Regions from separate parts of the Bacillus sp. AC266 genome, predicted to be linked through region 1. Evidence: riboswitches for the same ligand, from Rfam matches in the RefSeq annotation. Region 1 holds a riboswitch; the other holds the start of a gene.
What was found. A riboswitch is a leader RNA that binds a small molecule or an ion and turns the genes downstream of it on or off. The one in region 1 is predicted to bind S-adenosylmethionine.
Positions count from the first base shown of each region.

Region 2: it holds a riboswitch for S-adenosylmethionine, as region 1 does, so the genes downstream of both, AC0IXC_RS26985 (ABC transporter permease) here and mtnK (S-methyl-5-thioribose kinase) in region 1, are expected to answer to the same signal.

Region 1 covers NZ_CEEDEC010000002.1:771,026-774,350, forward strand. The annotation lists gene AC0IXC_RS11650 (aminotransferase class I/II-fold pyridoxal phosphate-dependent enzyme) at 1-170, opposite strand, end outside; gene AC0IXC_RS11655 (carbon-nitrogen family hydrolase) at 185-1,048, shown strand; SAM riboswitch class I at 1,120-1,260, shown strand; gene mtnK (S-methyl-5-thioribose kinase) at 1,349-2,527, shown strand; gene mtnA (S-methyl-5-thioribose-1-phosphate isomerase) at 2,524-3,325, shown strand, end outside.
Region 2 covers NZ_CEEDEC010000010.1:24,318-27,642, reverse strand. The annotation lists gene AC0IXC_RS26990 (ABC transporter permease) at 1-720, opposite strand, end outside; gene AC0IXC_RS26985 (ABC transporter permease) at 737-1,654, opposite strand; SAM riboswitch class I at 1,792-1,897, opposite strand; gene AC0IXC_RS26980 (DUF3951 domain-containing protein) at 2,071-2,286, shown strand; gene AC0IXC_RS26975 (hypothetical protein) at 2,305-2,808, opposite strand; gene AC0IXC_RS26970 (multidrug effflux MFS transporter) at 3,059-3,325, opposite strand, start outside.

The sequences.
Region 1 (3,325 bases):
TCTTGTAAAGCTTTAACGATATGCTGCGGTGTTGGTTGATCTGGATTACCTTGACCTAGATTAATAACATCGTGACCAGCTGCAACGACTTTGTTAACTTTTGCAACAAGTGAAGCGAAAAATTGTGTTGGCAATGATGTTACTATCTCAGAAGGTTGAAATAATTTCATACTTTCCACCTCTTTTGAAAGTTGTTACAATTCTAGTGACAAATGATATAATCTTTCCAGTATTTTGTAAAGAAAAAAATGAGAATGGGGCTGAAAAAATGAAAGTCGCATGTATTCAAATGGATATTGTCTTTGGAGATGTAGAAAAAAATATTGAGAACGCTAAAAAAAAAATAAGTGAAGCGATGAAAGAAAGACCAGATGTTATCGTCTTACCAGAACTATGGACAACAGGATATGATTTAACGAGACTTTCTGAAATTGCAGATACGGATGGATTAGAAACGAAAGAAAAGTTGAAAGAATGGTCGAAGCAATATGGTGTACATATTGTTGGTGGTTCCATAGCAAAGCAAACAGAGCAAGGGGTTACAAATACAATGTATGTTGTAAACAATGAAGGGAATCTAGTCAATGAATATAGTAAAGTACATTTATTTCAGCTGATGGATGAACATAAATATTTAGTTGCTGGTAATGAAACAGGTGAATTTAAGTTAGATGATGTAGAGTGTGCTGGTACAATTTGTTATGATATTCGTTTTCCAGAGTGGATGCGCGTTCATACTGCTAAAGGTGCAAAAGTTTTATTTGTTGTAGCAGAATGGCCATTAGTACGTTTAGCACATTGGCGTTTGCTTTTACAGGCGAGAGCAGTTGAAAATCAGTGTTATGTTGTTGCGTGCAATAGAGCAGGAAAGGATCCGAATAATGAGTTTGCAGGTCATTCTCTAATTGTGGATCCTTGGGGTGAAGTTGTGGTAGAGGCAAATGAAGAGGAATCAATTTTATTTGGAGAACTTAAATTCGAGAAAATTAAAGAGGTACGTAAAGGAATTCCGGTTTTTGCAGATCGTCGTCCAGAATTATACAAATAAAATGTTGACAAGTGATTTTTATTCTTGGTATAGTCTTCATCATAAAGTTAAAAATTCTAAAAATTATAAAACTCTTATCAAGAGCAGGTGGAGGGATTTGGCCCGATGAAGCCCAGCAACCGACCGTAATACCATTGTGAAATGGGGCGTTTATGACGCCAAAAGGCACGGTGCTAATTCCAGCAGAAAGTAAACTTTCTGGCAGATAAGAGGGGAGAAGATAAACTTCAAACCTCTTTCTTTGTGGAAAGGGGTTTTTCTATTTTAGAAAAACCTCTGAATGAAAAGGAGGAGAAGACGATGGGATATTATTCATTAACTGAAACAACAGCTATACAATATGCGAAAGAACACGGTTATTTTGAAAAGAAAGCAAATGTAGTTTGTCATGAAATTGGAGATGGAAATTTAAATTACGTGTTCAAATTAGATGATGGAGAGAAGTCTATTATAATAAAACAAGCACTGCCATATGCGAAAGTAGTTGGTGAGAGCTGGCCACTGTCTATAAAAAGAGCGACGATTGAAAGTAAAGCATTACAAATTTTTGCGAAGTATGTGCCAGAGTATGTTCCGGTAGTGTACAGTCATGATGAAGAGTTAGCAGTTACAGTAATAGAAGACTTATCAAGACTAACAATTACAAGAAAAGGATTAATAGATGGAGAAGGATATCCACTTTTATCCCAGCATATCGGTCGTTTTCTAGCACATGTTTTGTTTTATACTTCAGATTTCGGTTTACAGTCAGAAGAGAAAAGGGTACTAGAAGGTACATTTGTAAATCCAGACCTTAGTAAAATTACAGAAGATTTAGTTTTTACGGATCCATTTGGACATTATGATACGAATGATTATGAGTCAGATTTACAGTCAGTGATTGATGAACTTTGGAGTGACAAAACTTTAAAACTAAAAGTAGCACAATATAAATATAAGTTTTTAACGAGAAAAGAAGCGCTTATTCATGGTGATTTACATACTGGTAGTATTTTTTCATCACCTTCTGAAACGAAAGTGATCGATCCAGAATTTGCAACGTACGGTCCATTTGGATTTGATATCGGTCAATTTATTGCAAATCTATTATTAAATGCTTTATCTAGAGAAGAAGAAAAGAGAAGTGTACTATTTTTCCATATAGAAAAGACATGGAGTTATTTTGTAGAAAACTTTACGAAGTTATGGATTGGAGAAGGTGTAGAAGCATATACGAAAGAAAAACAATGGTTACCAATTATTTTGCAAAATATCTTTACTGATGCCGTCGGATTTGCCGGATGTGAACTGATTCGTAGAACAATTGGCTTAGCTCATGTAGCGGATTTAGATGGGATAGCAAATAAAGAAAATAGAATTCAAGCTAAAAAACAAGCGTTATCCTTAGGTAGAGAACTAATAAAATATGAAGCCAAGTGTGCTGATATTCAACTGTTTCGAACATTATTTCAACAGACAGTTGGAGGCGTAAAAGCATGAGTACAATTATTACTATTCCGAGATCTGTAAGTTGGAAAGGCGATGCAATTGCAGTATTGAATCAAACAAAGTTGCCGCATGTCACTGAATACAAAACATTAACGAATATTGAAGAGGTATGGAAAAGTATCATTATGTTAGAAGTACGAGGAGCGCCTGCAATTGGAATTGTAGCTGCGTTTGGTTTGGCGCTTGCGGCAAAGAAATACGATGCTATAAATATCTATGAGTTTCAGAAGAAATTTAATAGAGATTGTAACTATTTAGGAACATCACGCCCGACAGCAGTCAATTTATTTTGGGCAATCAATCGTATGAGAGAATCTATTCGAGAGATTACTACAATAAAAGAAGCTCAAAAAATATTAGAAGAAGAAGCGCTTCATATTCAGCAAGAGGATGAAATGGTGTGCCGAAGTATTGGAGAACATGCTTTAACATGTTTTAAAGACGGTGATAAAATTTTAACAATTTGTAACGCTGGAAGTATTGCAACTGCTAGATATGGAACAGCATTAGCCCCATTTTATATTGGGAAAGAGAAGGGTGTGCGTTTACATGCGTATGCGTGTGAAACGAGGCCGGTTTTACAAGGTGGTCGTTTAACGACATGGGAATTGAAACAAGCAGACATTGATGTAACGCTTATTACGGATAATACTGCAGCACATGCAATTCGAACGAAAGAAATTAATGCGATTATCGTAGGGGCAGATCGAATCGTTGAAAACGGTGATACTGCTAATAAAATAGGAACATTAAATTTAGCTATATTAGCAAAGTATTTCGGTATCCCAT
Region 2 (3,325 bases), on a different contig from region 1:
TGGAATTGTAAATGATAAATTGACGATAATAATCCCCGTTAAGTTTGGAATTAAATGCCCATATATAATTTTCATATGAGATGTACCTAATCGCTCTGCTGCAATAACAAATTCTCTTTGTTTCAATGAAAGTACTTGCGCCCGAATGAGACGTGCCATGCCAATCCATCCCGTTAACGCAAGAGCTATAATAATTGTAAAAAGTCCTGGTTTCATAATGATTAATAGTAAAATAACAATCAGTAAATATGGGATACCGTATAACACTTCAATCCCTCTTATAATCCACTCATCAATTAACGTTCCAAGACGATTACGTCCTCTCACATATCCACTAAAGCCACCGATAAGTACACCAAGCCCTATATCAAGAGCTGCTGCTACCAATCCAACTGTTAATGAAATTTTCCCACCAGCCCAAGTACGCGCCCAAATATCTCTCCCTAAATCGTCTGTTCCGAACCAATGCTCACTACTAGGCGGTAAATTAGTTGCTTCTTTTACTTGTTCACTCGCAGTAAATGGTGTTAAACTTTCGCCAATAAGCGAGAAAACAATAATTAGTAATAACGTCACTGCCCCTAAAACTGCTATAGGGTTTGATATAAACTTGCGAAACACTTCCTTTTTCCGGCTAATCGTTTGCTGATCTTTATTTATCGTTAATTCTTTTTTCTCTTCATTCGTTAATAACTGGTCATTAATTTCATAAGCCCCCATTTAAACATCACCCTCCTTACGTAATAGAACGAATGCGCGGATCAACAATACGATGAATGATATCTGTAATAAAAATACATACAATTAATAGCGCACTATAGAAAATGGTTGTTCCCATAATCACCGGATAATCTCGGTTGAAAATACTGTCTACAAAATATTTTCCTAAACCAGGAATTGAAAAGATTTTTTCAATAACGAAAGTCCCTGTTAAAAGTCCAGCCATTAATGGGCCAACAAATGTAAGTACCGGAACAATCGCATTTCGAAGAGCATGTCTTATAATGATTTTCTTAATTGGTATACCTTTCGCTCTCGCTAGCTTAATATAATCACTCTGCAACACTTCAATCATATTAGAGCGAACAAATCTTGTAATAACTGCGATTGGTCCTAACGCTAATGCGAAGGAGGGTAATACAGTATGCTCAAATGTTCCCCAAGACGCCACTGGTAGTAATTCAAATTGTATGGCGAATACTTGTATAAATAGTGGTGCTAAAATAAAACTAGGAATAGAAATACCGAGAATCGCAAGCAAGCTCACACTATAATCAATCACTTTCCCATGATATAGCGCGGCAAATGTACCTGCGGCAATTCCGACTAACAATGAAATAACAAGTGCTTGTAAACCAATAATTGCCGATGGTCCAAAACCAGTTGTTATAATTTCCGATACACCTTGACCTGTCGATTGAACAGATTCGCCAAAATCAAAATGAACTACCCCATCCAAATAAGCAACATACTGATTCCATAACGGTTCATCAAGGTGATACTTCGCTCTCATGTTTTGTATTACTTCTTCAGGAAAGATTTTCGCATCTGATGAAAACGGATCACCTGGAATAATATGCATAATTAAAAATGTTACTGTCGTAATGACCCATAGCGTGAATACCATAACCGATAGTTTTTTAATAACATACACTTCAATAACCCCCTAAACAAATGAATTTACTTTGTTTTATTGACATATTTGTTGCCATTACTCCTTCTCTACTTCTTAAAACACAAAAAGCCTTGATCTTAAAAAATAAGATCAAGGCTTAATAAACGAAGGCCCATCACTTATCTTTCAAGACTTGCTTGCTGGAATTAGCACGGTGTTCCTGTTACAGAACCCGCTGCTGAGGTGTCATAGGGCCAGTCCCTCTACCTCTCTGGATAAGTAAATTGCTATATTATTATTTGGTTCAAATTGTATATTTCGAATTATAATTCTGAAAAAATGAAAAGTCAATCAAATTGGATATATTTAGAAAAATCAGTTTTCTATTATATTAGTTATTGAAATTACAATCTTTCGCTTATAATAAAAAGAAATTGTATTAAAGGAGTTATAAGATGGATCCACTACTTCTGGCTACTATAGGATTGCCATTAACAATCGTCATACTCTTCATCATTGGCTTCTATAAACTCTTCATTAAAAAGAAAAGCATCACTTCTTTTTACACTCCATTCGATAATATTACTGGCCAAACAATTTCAGAATTTCACGAAGAACAGAAGGTATTAGTATCCGAGGATGAAGACGGAGATGTTAAAAAGAAAAAATAACCTTGCGCATGCGCAAGGTTATTTTTTCGCCTCTGTTTGAAAACGTTTATAGTATGTCGATGCTGTTGAAAAATTAACTTCTATATCACGAATCAACGATGAATCTTCTTCTTTAGCTAACTTCTGTAATTTTTTCATCGCTTGTTCTGCTTCATTTAAGAAACCAACATATAGTTCATGTTCATCCTCTTTCGACTTCGGCACACGAATTTCTTTACGCATATGATCAATATCTTCTAACATGCCCGTTGTTACCGTTCGCACGTCTTCTTTATATTTAGCACTAGTTATTTCCTTACCGCCCTTTTCTTTTGCCACTTCCCATAACTGTAACGCTTTATTAATTTCTTTGTTCATCTTCACATCATACTTTTCATGTACCTCGTTATATACTTTCATATCTTCTGTTTGCTCAGTAGATTGCTCTACCTTTTCTTTCGGTTCTTTCGTGTCTTTATTTCCATCACATCCCGCTAGAAGGAGCATACCCCCAAGCATAGCAATACCGAAAACCTTCTTCATCTCTTATTCTCCTTTTATCTACAGCTATTACTCATTATAGTTTCTTTTATCTCCACTTGTTATTATACCGAGAACACCCTACTTTTTACACTTAAGACGAGATCTTAATATACACACCAACATTTTTGTCACAGTATCGTCACTTTATGCAAATAACTTTTGCATCACCTTACAACACTGTATAAGTTATTTCAAAGAAATGAAAAAAGAGCTGATTCAACACATGTTTGAATCAGCTCTTTTTTATAAATTAAGCCTCTAAATTTTGTCTTTGTTGCAGTTCAAACTGCTTCTCACTTCTTCTGGCCATAAATAGATAACATAACACAGCACCAATTTCACAAAGAGCTATAACAACCCCCATAGGAAGTGCTGTATTGCTTCCACCAATACCTACTAGCGGTGCAACAAGTGCTCCTGAAATGAACTGTAATAAACCTAGTAAAGCTGATGCTGTTCCTGCTGCTTGTTTTTGATTTCTCATCGCTAACGAGAAGCCAGTTGTTGATACAACCCC